2 regions of the Telluria sp. ZT3P25 genome follow, and region 2 is predicted to be linked to the other one. Evidence: predicted binding sites of a transcription regulator. Region 2 holds the regulator's gene; the other holds the start of a gene.
What was found. The regulator sigma-54, encoded in region 2, starts transcription at its own class of promoters, with help from an activator protein. The targets are predictions, from matches to a motif close to TGGCANGNAANCTGCTTT.

Region 1 (7,589 bases), on a different contig from region 2:
GCGATGCGGCGTCGCCCGCGACGATCGCGTAGGTATCGCGGCGGTGCTCGAGGCCCAGCGCCAGCGTCAGCGGCGTGGCCATGCCGGCATCGAATTCGCGGCGCAGGTCGAGGTTGTTGGTCCACTGGCTGGCCTGGAATTCACCGGCCTTAAACGAAAGCGGCGTCGCGCCCGTGTCGGTAAACAACGAGATATTTGCCGAATTGGCCACACCCAGCTTGGCCACGTCCTTGCCGTAGGTGCTCGACAGATCCCAGTTCCAGTTGCCAAACACCTTGCCCTTGATGCCGACCGTGAACGCATAGTCTTCTTCGTCGAACGTCTCCTGCGGGCTGAAACCCAGCGGATAGATGGTGGGCAGTCGGTTGGGCATGCGGTAGTTCTCGAAGGCGCGCGCTTCCTTCTTGCCGTAAGTCGCAAAGCTGTAGAGCTCGGTATCGCCGCCCAGGTCGACGCCGAAATTGGCGGCAAAGATGTGCTGGCGGTACTGGGCGTCGCCCTGGATCTTGTTCAGGTACGGGTAGCCCGGCGCATTCACGAGCGATGGCATCGCGGCCATTGTGGCCGGATCGACGACGCGCGGATCGATCCCTCCGCGCTGCGAGAAGCCGTGGTACTTCGTCTCTGCCGTCAGCGACAGATAGGCATCGGTGAACGGGGTCAGGCCGAGATTGGCCATGCCGTCGCCCGTGTGCCCGCCGCCGTCCATGTAGGCGCCGCCATTCACGTTCGCGCTGCCGCCACGATAATTGGACTTGAGGATGATGTTGATGACGCCGGCAATGGCGTCGGTGCCATACTGCGCGGCCGCGCCATCCTGCAGCACTTCGACGCGCTCGATGGCGGCCACCGGAATGAAGTTCAGGTCGGCTGCGGCGCCGCCCTGGAACGCACCTGCCAGCACGGCCAGGTTGGCGGTGCCGTGGCGGCGCTTGCCGTTGACCAGCACCAGCGTGTTGTTCGGGGACAGCCCGCGCAGTCGCGCCGACAGTGTCATGGCCGCCATGTCGCTGCCGAAGGCCTGGGCATTGAGCGACGGCAGGTTCTGGGCCAGCGCCTGGATCAGGTCGGGCTGGCCGGTGCGGGCCAGCGACGACGCGTCGAGCACCTGGATCGGCGAGGCGCTGTCGGCGACCGTCAGGCCAGCGGCGCGCGTGCCCGTGACGATCACGACGCCGGTACTGGCGACGACGGGCGCATCGGGTGCGATGGCGGCAGCCGGCGTGTCGACAGCCGGCTCAGGCGCCTTGTCGGCGGCGTGGGCAGCCACGCCCCACGACAGCAGAGCAGCCGCGACACTGGTATGAATGATGGTCTTGTACATGATGGATCCCTGGTTGGCGTACTGCGTTATTGGTATGGTTGGCGTGGCCGGGCAAGCGCCGCGCCACTTACTTCTTTGCTGCCACGACTTCGATTTCGACGAGCCAGCCGGGGTTGCTCAGGCCCGCGACCTGCATCACCGCGCGGGCCGGCAGGTTGGGCTGCGCGCCGCCAAAGAACTGGGTGTAGCCGGCCATGAAGCCGGTGACGTCGGCGCGCCCCCCGTTCGCCGGATCGCCGACCAGGAACACCTGCATCTTGACGACGTCGCCCATACCAAGCCCCATGCCGGCGAGGATCTCCCTGATCTTCTGGAGCACGCCGACCGTCTGAGTTTTGGTGTCGCCAAAGGCTGCGATGGTGTCGGGGCCGGCCGCCTTGTCGACGACCGGCGGCACCTGGCCGCTGATGAAGTGAATCGTGGCGCCGGGCGGCACCGACACCGCCAGCGCGATGGGAAAATCCGAGTTCGGGATCTTGTGGCGCACGATATCCGTGGCTGCAGCGCTGGCGATGGCAGGGGCCAGCAGCAGCGCGGCGGCCAGACAGGAGGTAGAACGGAAAGCAGCGAGTGTCATCGGATCGTCTTTCATGGGCGTGGAAAAAGAAAACAGCATCAGTGCTTGTTGCCGAAGCGGTTGTCGCCCGCCGGCGCGACCTGCAGCGCCGTGCGGCGCGTTGCGATGTCGGCGCCCGCGATCGGTGGCGCATGGTTGCCCCAGCTGCTGCGCGCGTAGGTCAGCACGGCGGCGATATCGGCGTCGTCCAGGCTGGCGCTGAAATCGGGCATGCCACCGCGGCCCTTGAGCAGCACGTCCGCCACCTCGTCGGGTGCGCCGGTAACGACCGCGCTGGCGACGAGCGCCGGAAACGCGCCGGGAATGCCGCGCCCACTGGCCTGGTGGCAGGCCGCGCAATTCCTCGCGAACAGCGTCTTGCCGTCTGCCGGCGCGGCGGGTTGGGCTTGGGCCTGGGCCTGGGCAGCGTCAGCCAATGACCAGGCAAGCAGGAGTGCAAAAGTCGCGACCTTCATGCGCTGGCCCTCCGGTGCAGCGTCTCCACCTGCTGCCACGCCGATTCGATGGCGCCGGCTTGCCAACCCGTCAGGTAGCTCAGGTGTTCGCCGGCCAGCAGCACCCGGCGCTCGCCCTCCAGCAAGACCGGATACGCGCTCTTGCGTGCGGCATCGGTCCATTCGGCCCAGCCGCCCAGGCTGTACTGCACGCGGTGCCAGGCAACCGAGAAGCTGCTTTCATAGTTCGCCCGGTAGGATGGGAAGATTTTTTCACCCGCGGCAAGCGCGAACTCGGTCCGCTCGGCGGGCGTCTTCCCGCTCACTTCAATGGCGTCCAGCGCGTAGTGGTAATAACCCAGTACGACGCCCTTTTTCTGCTGCCAGCCGCCGGACGGCAGCGATATGGTGTTGATCCCTTTCAGGTCGGTCAGCACGTGGCCGCCGTAGATGTGGTCGTCTTCTTCCCAGAAGCGGCGTCCCATCTGCAGGCCGATCTTGCCGACCGGCGCGTAGGGGACAGCCTTGATCGCAGCCTTGAACCCGTCGGAGAAATCGGTGTCGATCATGCGCAGCACCGACAGCGGCACCGTGCACAGGCAATAGTCGGCCGTGACGCGCGAGAGCGCGCCGCTGGCCGTGTCGCGCACGTCGATCGTGACCTTGTCGTCGACTTGGCGGATGCGCTGGACTTCGGCGTGATAGCGGATCGCGCCGCCCAGCCGCCGCGCAAATGCGCGCGGGATCGCGTCCATCCCGCCGACCGGCTGGAACATCGTGGCGTGCATCGGGAATTCCTGCACCGCGCTGTAGACCTTGCCGACCCGGGCGGCCAGCAGATCGTGAAACGCCAGCGGATCGGACGGTGTGCCGGCGCCCGGCACCAGGCCCGCGCCGGGGTTGGTGGCAAAGCCACGGCCGCTGCGGCCCTTGTAGGCCAGGTCGCCGGCGTCGAGCGCCCCTTCGTGCTTGAGGTAATCGAGCAGCAGGCGCTGGTCGTCGCCTGTCAGTTGCGTGTCGAGCTGGTGGCCCGTGACCGACTTGGCCAGCAGCTCGGCGACGTGCCCGCGCATGTCGGCCTTGATCTGGGCACCGCGCAGGCGCTGCTGCGATAGCGGCCCGCCATCCTCGAGGTACACCCAGGCGTGGTCATTCTCGTTGACCATCACTTCGAGCGGCACCTTGAACTGACGCGCGTAGTACAGCGTGGACTGGTGATCCAGCGGGATGCGCCACGGGCCGTGGTTGATGTATTGGCCGGCGTCGAAGCGGCACTGCTGGGCCTCGCCGCCCAGTTCGTGCAGCGAGAAGCCCTTGCGCGCTGTCTGGCAGCGCCCGCCCGCGTAGGGCCGCGCCTCGAGCACCTGGACTTCGTAGCCCAGCTTCCCCAGTTCATAGGCGGCTGTCAGGCCGGCCAGACCGGCGCCCAGCACGACGACTTTCTTGCCCTTGCCGCTGCCCGTGAGCAGCGGCGGAGTCGTGGTGCGGGAAGCGATCCCCATGCCCCAGGCGTTCATCGAACCCATCACCAGCGCCGAACCGCCAACGGCGGCAGCGCGGTACAAAAACTCACGTCGGGTCAACGACGGTGTCGAACGTGTCATTTCTACCTCCACTTGGTATCACTGGAAAGACCTTGCAACTAGTGGCTTATCAGCAATACCTGTGCCAAGCGGATTACGACACCGTCAATACGATATTATTAAAATAAAGTGTTTCTGCAATTTTTCCGAATGTAAGTTCGACGTAAGCCCTACAACTCGAACAGAATTCTGAATGGCCTGCGCTTCATTCGTATTGACAAACGTGACACGCTGGCGCCGATGCGCAGAGCATTTTGTGCGCAGACTTTATTCGTCGGGCGCCGACAAGATTCGCGCTCAGGCGGCACGGCGAGGCCGCGCACACGCCCGGAGCATGCCAAATCGACACTGCACTGTTGTGGCGTAAATACGCACTTCAATGGGTGTGATCAACGCCGTCGCGCGCGAGCCAGTAGTTGAACTGGCCATAGCTGGGAATGACGCCGGGCGCACTATCGGCGAAGTGATCGCGCAGCATCTGGCGATACGCCGCCGGCCGCGAGAAGCGTGAATGGGTGGCGGCAAACTGCGCGGCAGCGGCCACAAACAACGCCCGCAGCGCGGCATCGGTATTGGTCCCGGCACTGGCGCCGCTTGTTGCGGCATTGCGCGGGCGGCCGCGCTTGACGCCGGCGCTGGCCGTGCGCGTCTTGCCGCGTGCACCGGAATTGGCGTAATCGGGCACGAGCGCGTCGATCGTCTGGCCCCGCTCCCAGTAGCGGCGCAGGTAGCGCATGAGCGTGGCAACGGACATCGCATGGGTGCGGCTGTAGGCGGCAAGCATGGCCGCGCGCGGTCGCGGCAGGTACACCTGGGGCACGTCGCGGTGCAGCGCCGTTACGACATCCCACGCCTTCATTTGCAGCAGGCGATGCTTGCCCGATGGGGCGTCGGTGCGCGGCGCACGGCACGGATCGGTCAGCAGCAAGCGCGCGCGCCGCGTCGACACGTCGGCCACCAGCACCTGCAGGGGCGTGCTGCGCGGCGTGGCGCTCGCGCAGCGAAGAGCAAAGGTGTAGGCAATGGACTGCGCATCGTCGATCCAGAGAATCCGCACCACATGGCCGGGGGGATCGAGGTATTCGATGACGTCGTTATGCAAGAACATCGGCCGCTCCTGGCGTTAAATTCCTTGCTTGTATGCAAAGAACGCGCCAGGCACGGTCAGGGCGGCCCCGGTCAGGGCCGCCGGTGGCTCATTTCTGCGCCAGGATCCATTTCGCCAGGACCTTGGCGTCGGCTTCGGTGACCTGTGGATTGGCCGGCATCGGGATCGGGCCCCAGGTGCCACTGCTGCCTTTCTGGATCTTCTGGACCAGACGCGCTTCGGCGCCGGCATCCTTGGCGTACTTGGCCGCGACATCCTTGTAGGCCGGGCCGACCAGCTTGGCGCCGATGGCATGGCACGCCATGCAGGCCTTGGCCTTGGCCAGGTCGGGATTCGCGTGGGCGGCAGGGATCGCGGCGACGGCGAAGGTCGCCGCCAGGGTCAGGGTCAGGTACGTCTTCATGATGCTCCAGTGGCTGGGTTGATCGCAGGGGCCGGCACCCTGGGCGGGCACCGCCTGACATCATAGCGGGAAACCCCGCTATGATGGGCAGCGCGACGCTGCAGACCAGCATCCGACACGCCCTTCGGCGTGACCACGCGCTAATCCTGCGCCAGGCGCAGGTCGGGGTCGGCCTCGAACACCCCCGCCAGCCAGGTGGCAAACGCCTGCAGGCGCGGATTGGCGATGCGGCCCCGCGGGTACAACAGGGACACCGGCATCGGCGTCGGGCACAGGGCGGGCAGCACCACGGCCAGCGCGCCCTGCGCCACGTGCGTACGCACCTGGTAGCGCGCCAGTTGCGCCAGTCCCAGTCCCTGCAGCGCGCACAGCAGGTTGGCCTCGGCATCGTTGACGGCGAGGCCGCCATGAATGGCCACACGGACTACGTCCTCCGCTGTTTCTTCCCCTGCAAGCGTCCACTCGAACGCGCGGCCGGTGCGGCCCGAAAAATGCACGATCGCATCGTGCTGGGCCAGTTCATCGACCGTCGCAGGCACGCCCCGCCGCGCCAGATAGCCGGGCGTGGCGGCAATCACGAAGCGCATCAGGCCGATCCGGCGTGCCACCAGGCTCGAGTCAGGCAGGTCGCCCACACGCAACGCGCAGTCGATGCCTTCGGCGGTCAGGTCGACCAGGCGGTCGCCCAGGCTGATGGTCAGATCGAGCGCCGGATACGCCTGGCGAAATTCACTAATGCGCGGCAGCACGATCGCGCGGCCCAGCGCGCCCGGCAGATCGATGCGCAACCGGCCCTGCATCCGGCCGGCTTGCTCGCCCAGGAAGTCAGACTCGGCGTCGTCGATGGCGGCCAGAATGGCACTGCAGTGGGCGTAGTAGCGCTCGCCCTCGGGCGTCAGCGACAGCCGGCGCGTCGTGCGCTGCAGAAGTTGCGCTCCCAGGTAGCGTTCGAGATTCTGCAGCGTGGCTGTCAGCGACGCGCGCGGCAGGTCGAGCGACTCGGCCGCGCGCGTGAAACTGTTTGCCTCGACGATGCGCACGAACGTGTGCATCGCTTTCACCTTGTCCATGATTGTTCATATAAAGTGAATGGTATAAGGGCATTATGCCCTGATTATCTTTGCGCGCACATTGCCTACCATGGCGGCATTCCCTCACCAATCCCATGGAGTTCGCCATGAACACCCCCAGATCACCCTCCATCTCGTCCGGCATGGTCATGCTGCTGGCGGCCGCCGCCGGCATCATCGTCGCCAACCTGTATTATGCGCAGCCTCTGGTCGGCCCGATTGGCGCGGCACTGGGCTTGCCGCCCGCTGCGGCGGGTCTGATTGTCACCCTGACCCAGATCGGCTACACGCTGGGACTCTTGTTCATCGTCCCGCTCGGCGACCTGCTGGAAAACCGGCGCCTGATCGTCACCGGGCTGCTCGTGACCAGCGGCGCACTGGTGGTCGCGGCCACCGCCACTACGGCGTGGGCGTTTCTGCTGGCCGCGCTGGCCATCGGCCTGGGCGCCGTCGTGGCCCAGGTGCTGGTGCCATTTGCCGCCCACCTGGCGCCGGAGGCCACACGCGGCCAGGTCGTCGGCAAGGTCGTCAGCGGCCTGCTGCTCGGGATCATGGTGGCGCGCCCGGTCGCGAGCGTGCTCGCCGGACTGGGTGGCTGGCAAACCGTGTTCGGCATCGCCGCTGCGCTGGTCGCCCTGCTGGCCGTGCTGCTGCATATTAAGTTGCCGCTGCGCCAGCCGACGGCGACGCAACCGTACCGCCGCCTGATCGGCTCGTTATGGCCGCTGTTGACCACGACCGTGGTGCTGCGCCAGCGCGCGCTGTATCACGCCGGCCTGTTTGGCGCATTCAGCCTGTTCTGGACCGTCGCGCCGCAGGCGCTGGCCAGTCCCGCGTTTGGCCTCACGCAAAATGGCATCGCGCTGTTTGCCCTGGTCGGGATGGCCGGCGCCGTGGCCTCACCGGTCGCCGGCCGCCTGGCCGATGCCGGCCACACGCTGAAAGCCACCGCCGTCGCACTCGTGGTTGGTGCGCTGAGTTTCCTCCTGCCCCTGTTTGCCCCATCTTCCAAGCCGGTCGCGCTCGGTCTGCTGGCGGTGGCCGCCATCGCCCTGGACGCTGCGGTGGCCGCCAATCTGGTGCTGGGCCA
Region 2 (7,589 bases):
GCACGATCAGGCCCGCCTTGAGCAGCACCACGAGCGCCAGCAGCAGCGTGACCTGCCACCAGTACTGGCTCACCAGGCGCAGGTCGAGCAGCATGCCGATCGTGATGAAGAACAGGCCAAGCAGCACATCGCGAAACGGCTTGATGTCTTCTTCCACCTGGTGCTTGTAGGGTGTTTCGGAGATCAGCATGCCGGCGACAAAGGCACCGAGCGCCAGCGACAGGCCGGCCTGCTCGGTGATCCAGGCGGAACCCAGTGTCACGAGCAGCAGGTTGAGCATGAACAGCTCCTGCGAGCGGCGCTTGGCCACGATCGTGAACCACCGCCCCATCAGCTTCTGGCCAAAGAACAGCAGCAGCGCCAGCACCAGTCCCGCCTTCAGTGCGGCCAGGCCGAGCGTGATGGCCATGTCTTCCGGATCGCGCGCCAGCGCCGGGATCATGATCAAGAGCGGCACCACCGCCAGATCCTGGAACAGCAGGATGCCGATGATGCGCCGCCCGTGTTCGCTCTCGAGCTCGAGGCGCTCGGTGAGCAGCTTGACGACAATCGCCGTGGACGACATGGCCAGCGCCCCGCCCAGTGCGAACGCGGCCTGCCAGGCCAAGGTGAGGTGGGGCATCAGGTACGCCGCCAGCAGGCCGATGCCCATGGCTGCAGCGACGGTCGTCACTACCTGGCCAAGTCCCAGCCCGAACACGATGCGCCGCATCGAGCGCAGCTGGCCGAGCGAGAATTCGAGCCCGATCGAGAACATCAAGAAGACGATGCCGAATTCGCCCAGTGCATGGGTAGTGGGGCTGTCTTCGGCCAGTGCCAGGGCGTGGGGGCCGATCAGGACGCCGACGGCCAGGTAGCCGAGCATCGGCGGCAACTGCAGGGTGCGAAAGGCCACCACGCCAAGGACGGCGCAGCCAAGCAGCAACAGGGTGAGTTCGAGACCAGAATGCATGGGGTGAAACGGGTGGTGGTTATGGTGGCGAGGCGTGCTTGTTATCGAATGTTACGACTGGCAAGTTTTTTGCTTTCGCAATTCGTTTATACTTCTGGAATGAGTGTAACTGATGACCAAATAATGCTGAAAAGTTTTGACGAAACCCTGGCGCAGCGCGTGCTGGAACTGGGTCGCCAGACGCTTGCGATCGAGGCCGATGCCATCGTGGCGCTGCACGCGCGCCTGGGCGACGACAGCAGCTTTGTCGACGCCGCGCAGCTGATCTACGCCGGCACCGGCCGCGTGGTCGTTTCGGGCATGGGCAAGTCGGGGCACATCGGCCGCAAGATCGCTGCCACGCTGTCGTCCACCGGTACGCCGGCGTTCTTCATGCACCCGGGCGAAGCCGCGCACGGCGACCTGGGCATGGTCACCGCGAATGACATCCTGATCGCCATTTCCAATTCGGGCGAATCGTCTGAACTGCTCGACATCCTGCCAGCCGTGAAGCGCCTGGGCGCGCGCGTGATCGCCATGACCGGCAAGCCGGCCTCGCGCCTGGCCAGGCTGGCCGACGTCCACCTGAACATCGCAGTGGCGAAAGAAGCCTGCACGCTGAATCTGGCGCCGACCACCAGCACCACCGTTACGCTGGCCATGGGCGACGCGCTGGCCGTGGCGCTGCTCGACGTGCGGGGTTTCCGCGAGCAGGATTTCGCGCTGTCGCATCCGGGCGGCGCGCTGGGCCGGCGCCTGCTCACGCACGTGCGTGACGTGATGCGCACCGGTGACGCCATCCCGTCGGTGGGCCTGGATGTCCCGCTGGTCAAGGCGCTGCTCGAGATCAGCCAGAAAGGCATGGGCATGACCGCCGTGGTCGATTCCGATGGCCGCCCGCTGGGCGTGTTTACCGATGGCGACTTGCGCCGCGTGATCGAGCGCATGCATGATTTTTCGAACGTGCTGATTCGCGACGTCATGCACGCCAATCCGCGCAGCGTACGCCCCGAGCAGCTGGCCGTCGACGCGGTCGCCGTGATGGAAGAATTCCGCATCAACCAGATGCTCGTGATCGATGAAGCGGGCCAGCTGGTCGGCGCGCTGCACATCCACGACCTGACCCGTGCAAAGGTGATTTGATGACTATTCCTGTATTGGCTCACATCGAGCGCGCCGCGCGCATCAAGGTCATGATCTTCGACGTCGACGGTGTGCTCACCGACGGCAGCCTGACCTACGGCCCCGATGGCGAAGTGACCAAGACCTTCAATGTGCTCGACGGCCTGGGCATCCAGATGCTCAATAAATCCGGCGTGCAGACCGCGATCATCAGCGCGCGCCTGTCGCCGATCGTCGTGCGGCGCGCCGCCGACCTGGGCATCTCGCATGTCTACCAGGGCAACCACGACAAGCGCATCGGCTTTGCCAATCTGCTGGAGGCCACCGGCTTTACTGCCGACCAATGCGGCTATATCGGTGACGACGTGATCGACCTGCCGCTGTTCGCGCGCGTCGGCTTTGCCGTCGCGGTGCCGTCGGGCCATCCGGACGTGCAGCACCGCGCGCATTACGTGACGAAGAACGGTGGCGGCCGTGGCGCGGTGCGCGAGATCTGCGACCTCGTCATGCGCGCGCAGGGCACCTATGACCAGGCGCTCGCGCCGTATTTCGCCTGAGCGCCATGGCCACCATCGCCTCCAACAAACGCACCGCGCATCGCTGGAATCTGCTGGCGATGATCGTGATCGGCGTATTCTTCGCCTTCGGCAGCTTCTGGCTGCTGCAGCTGATGCAGGGGACCGAGATCGATGCGCAACTGGGCGGCCCGCCCGACGAGCCGGATTACATCGTCGAGAACTTTTCGTTTGTGCGAATGACGCCCAACGGCCAGCCGAGCTACGTGGTGTCGGGCAAGCGCCTGGCCCACATCCCGCAAGGGGACGTGTCGAACGTCGACCAGCCGCTCATGCGCGGCATCGAACCGGGCCGTCCGCCGATGACGGTGGTGGCCAAGAGCGCGCGCATCTTCCACGAAGAACACCGTGTCGAACTGTTCGGCGACGTCGATCTGCAGCGCCCCAAAACGCCCGCCAGCGAAGCGCTGCGCGTGCGCACGTCGGCCATGACCGTATTGCCCGACGAAGAAATCGTCAAGACCGACCAGCCGATCGACATGGAGCTTGGCGCGTCCACCCTCAAGGCCGTCGGCCTGGTGGCCAACAACGCGACAATGCAGATGAAATTGTCCGGCCGCGGCCGTATCGTCTATCCGCCACGCCAGCGCTGAAGGCCATCAGCCATGCGCGCGTGCTAACCCAGGACCAGCACCATCATGAAAAAACTCTTCGCTGCCGCTTTCTTTTCACTCCTTTCCTTGACCGCCATGGCCGAAAAGGCCGACTCGCTCAAGCAGGCGGCACTTGAATACGACAACGGCGACCTCGATGGCGTCGCGGGCGTTCGCACCTTTACCGGCAACGTGATCCTGACCCGCGGCACGTTGCTGGTCAAGGCCGAGCGCGCCGTGGTCAGGGATACGCCCGAAGGCTATATGAGCGTGACGCTCACCGCGGCCAACGGCAAGCCTGCCACGTTCCGGCAGAAGCGCGACGGCGGCCCGAACCTGTGGGTCGAGGGTCAGGCCGAACGCATCGAATACGATGAACGTTCGGAGCTGGTGCGCCTGTACTCGAACGCGGTCGTCAAGGAACTCGAAAACGACCGGATGACCAACCAGATGACTGGCCCGTTCATCTCGTACGACAACCGCAAGGAAGTCGTCGCCGTGCGCAATGACGTCAGCGGCGAAAGCAAGGTTGGCGGCGGACGTGGCACGCTGATCCTGGCGCCCAAGCGTACGCCGGCCGGAGGCACGCAATGACGGAGCTGAACGATCGCAGCACGCTGGTCGTCAAGGGCCTGCAGAAAAGCTATGGCAAGCGCCTGGTCGTGCGCGACGTGTCGCTCGACGTCGAATGCGGCGAGGTGGTGGGTTTGCTGGGCCCGAACGGCGCCGGCAAGACCACCTCGTTCTACATGATCGTCGGCCTGGTGCCGTCGGATGCCGGCTCGATCAGCATCAACGGCACCGACATCACCAGCCTGCCGATCCATCGCCGCGCGGTGCTCGGCCTGTCGTATCTGCCGCAGGAAGCGTCGGTGTTTCGCAAGCTGACGGTGGAAGAAAACATCCGCGCCGTGCTCGAACTGCAGAAGGTCGACGGCAAGTCGCTGACCAAAGCGCAGATCGGCGAGCGGCTCGACAACTTGCTGGCCGACCTGCAGATCGAAAAGCTGCGCGAGAACCCGGCGCTGTCGCTGTCGGGCGGCGAGCGGCGCCGCGTGGAGATCGCACGCGCACTGGCCACCAATCCGCGCTTCGTGCTGCTCGATGAACCCTTTGCCGGTGTCGACCCGATCGCCGTGATCGAGATCCAGCGCATCGTGCGCTTCCTCAAGGAGCGCAAGATCGGCGTCCTGATCACCGACCATAATGTGCGCGAGACGCTTGGCATCTGCGACCGCGCCTACATCATCAATCAGGGCGCGGTGCTCGCATCCGGCCGTCCCGACGATATCATCGCCGACGAGTCGGTGCGCCGCGTGTACCTTGGTGAACATTTCCGCATGTAAGCCATGACCAATTGATGAAACAGTCCCTTCAGCTCCGCACTTCGCAGCACCTGGCGCTCACGCCACAGCTGCAGCAATCGATCCGGTTGCTGCAGCTGTCGACGCTCGAACTGCACCAGGAGATCGAGCAGATACTGGGCGATAACCCGCTGCTCGAAAGGCTCGACGATCCGCTCGATCATTCGGTGCGCTTGCTGGCCGATGGGGCCATCAACAATGCGCCGGCATCCGGCGAGGCGCCACCGGCGCCGGGCCAGCAGGCCGAAGGTGAAGGCAGCGCGCCGGCCGAAGGCGAGGGCGCTGAAGGCGGCGCGGTCGATGGCGACCGGCCCGACAACGAGTGGAGCGAAGGCAGCGGCGCGTCGTCCGGCAGCAGTAGCAGCAGCGACGACGAAGACGGCCGCCCGCAGCTGGAGGCGTGCGCCATCACGCTGCGCGAACACCTGATGGAACAGGTGCGCGAAACGCTGCTCTCGACCCGCGATCGCGCACTGGCCGAACTGGTGATCGACGCGCTCGACGACAACGGTTACCTGGACGAGCCGCTCGACGACATCCACTCGCGGCTGCCCGAAGAACTCGAGGTCGATCTCGACGAACTGCGCTGCGCGCTGGCGATGGTGCAGAGCATGGACCCGGTGGGCGTGGGCGCGCGCAGCGCGGCCGAATGCCTGGCGCTGCAGATCCGGCGCATGCCGGGCGTGCCGATGGTCACGCGCCGCATGGCGCTGAAGATCGTCGAAGGCTACCTGACCTGGTTCGCGCAGCGCGAATACAGCAAGCTGAAAAAAGCGCTCGATTGCGACGACGAAGACCTGCGCGAAGTGCAGGCTGTGGTCCGCCAGTGCAATCCGCATCCGGGCGCCGCGTTCGCGTCGAACGTGTCGGATTACGTGGTGCCGGACGTGATCGTGCGGCGCGCGAAGAATGGCTGGGCGGTCACGCTGAACCCGGACGTGATGCCGCGCCTGCGCGTGAACAGCCTGTACGCCACGATGCTCAAGCAGGGCCGCAGCGAGAGCCAGATGGGCGCGCAGATGCAAGAGGCGAAGTGGCTCATCAAGAACATGCGCCAGCGTTTCGACACGATTCTGCGTGTGGCCGAGGCGATTGTCGAGCGCCAGCGCAACTTTTTCAGCCACGGCGCGGTTGCCATGCGGCCCCTTGTTTTGCGCGAGATAGCTGATACACTAGGTCTGCACGAGAGCACCATCTCTCGTGTCACAACCCAGAAATACATGCTGACCCCGCACGGCATGTTCGAGTTGAAGTATTTCTTCGGCAGCCACGTTGCCACCGAAGCGGGAGGCGAAGCATCCTCAACGGCAATCCGTGCGCTCATCGCACAATTGACAGGAGCAGAAGACCCTAAGAATCCATTATCCGACAGCAAGATCGCGGAAATGCTCGGGGAACAAGGCATGGTCATTGCGCGCAGGACGGTCGCAAAATACCGTGAAGCGCTCAAGATCCCCCCCGTCAGTCTCCGCAAAGCCTTGTAACAACGCCGCTCATACAGTCTGTGCCTTCAGCTCCTGTGTGGTGCAAGCGACGTGACATCTTCAAAGGAGTGTGTATGAACCTCACCATCAGTGGTCACCATCTCGAAGTAACCCCTGCCATCCGTGAATACGTTCAGAATAAGCTGGAACGCATTATTCGCCATTTCGATCAAGTCATAGATACCCACGTCTTCCTGGCCGTCGATAACCTCACTGAAAAAGAAAAAAGGCAAAAAGCTGAAATCAATGTCCAGGTGTCGGGCAAGACCCTGCACGTGGCGAGCGTCGCGCAAGACCTGTATGCCGCGATCGACATGTTGATGGATAAACTGGATCGACAAATCCTGAAGCACAAGCAGATGCTCAAAGACCATAACCGCACAGCGATCAAACGCCTGGACGTCGACGAAGCCGACGTCGCTGTCGCCTGATCGAGCGCAGGTCACCACCGCCAGGGGCGTCTTTTCGGGACGCCCTTTTTGCATCCCGCTGCCGGTAAAATACGTGTTTCCTTTCGATGGATCACGCCATGTCCGAACACGTCCTGACCCGCATCGCCAACCGCACCGGCATCATCACGCTAGACCGTCCCAAGGCGCTCAATTCGCTGTCACTGGACATGGTGCGCGCGCTGACCGCGATCCTGCTCGACTGGCAGCGTGACGCTGCCGTCGATGCGGTCGTGATCACCAGCAGCAGCGAAAAAGCACTGTGCGCGGGCGGCGATATCCGCTTCTTCCACGAGGTCGGCAACGCCTCGCCGCAAGGCGGCAGCGCACTGCTCGAGGATTTCTTCACCGAAGAATACGCGCTGAATCACCTGATCCATTTTTATCCGAAACCGTATATCGCGCTGATGGATGGCGTGGTCATGGGCGGGGGCATGGGCATCGCGCAGGGCGGCCCCGATTGCGGCCTGCGCATCGTCACCGAGCGCACCAAGATGGCGATGCCCGAGGTGAATATCGGCCTGTTCCCCGATGTCGGCGGCAGCCATTTTCTGTCGCACGCGCCGGGGCAATTGGGGATGTTCCTGGGCTTGACCGGCTTGACGATCGGCGCGGCCGACGCGCTGTATGTGGGCCTGGCCGACGTGTTCGTGCCGGGCGCCGACCTGCCGGCGTTGCAGGCGCTGATCGAGGCGACGGCAGGCGCGGATCTGCCGGCGGCGATCCGCGAGTTTGCCACGGCGCACCCCGGCGAGAGCGAATTGCAAGCCAACCGCGCGCGCATCGATGCGCACTTTGGCGCGGATTCGGTGGCGGCAATCATGGCCTCGCTCGAGGGTGACGACACGCCATTCGCGCAGAAGGCATTGAATGCAATGCGTCAGCGCTCGCCATTGATGATGTGCGTGACGCGCGAGCTGCTGCTGCGCGGCGCATCGCTCGATGTCGCCGACTGTCTGCGCCTGGAGCGCTCGCTGGTGCGCCGCAACTTCGAGCATGGCGAGGTGCTCGAAGGCGTGCGCGCGCTCGTCATCGACAAGGACAATGCGCCGCAATGGAATCCGCCATCGC

Region 1: a site for sigma-54 is predicted at 3,989-4,006, ahead of AC56LY_RS08800 (flavin monoamine oxidase family protein). Genes of this name have one in related genera too.

The regions. Positions count from the first base shown of each region.
Region 1 is NZ_JCASIJ010000001.1:1,949,075-1,956,663, forward strand. It holds gene AC56LY_RS08785 (TonB-dependent receptor plug domain-containing protein) at 1-1,324, opposite strand, end outside; gene AC56LY_RS08790 (RidA family protein) at 1,392-1,901, opposite strand; gene AC56LY_RS08795 (c-type cytochrome) at 1,940-2,356, opposite strand; gene AC56LY_RS08800 (flavin monoamine oxidase family protein) at 2,353-3,939, opposite strand; gene AC56LY_RS08805 (hypothetical protein) at 4,295-5,026, opposite strand; gene AC56LY_RS08810 (c-type cytochrome) at 5,115-5,429, opposite strand; gene AC56LY_RS08815 (LysR family transcriptional regulator) at 5,570-6,499, opposite strand; gene AC56LY_RS08820 (MFS transporter) at 6,607-7,589, shown strand, end outside.
Region 2 is NZ_JCASIJ010000002.1:777,701-785,289, forward strand. It holds gene AC56LY_RS22080 (monovalent cation:proton antiporter family protein) at 1-952, opposite strand, end outside; gene AC56LY_RS22085 (KpsF/GutQ family sugar-phosphate isomerase) at 1,052-2,074, shown strand; gene AC56LY_RS22090 (KdsC family phosphatase) at 2,074-2,610, shown strand; gene lptC (LPS export ABC transporter periplasmic protein LptC) at 2,616-3,221, shown strand; gene lptA (lipopolysaccharide transport periplasmic protein LptA) at 3,267-3,815, shown strand; gene lptB (LPS export ABC transporter ATP-binding protein) at 3,812-4,567, shown strand; gene AC56LY_RS22110 (RNA polymerase factor sigma-54) at 4,582-6,069, shown strand; gene hpf (ribosome hibernation-promoting factor, HPF/YfiA family) at 6,144-6,500, shown strand; gene AC56LY_RS22120 (enoyl-CoA hydratase/isomerase family protein) at 6,599-7,589, shown strand, end outside.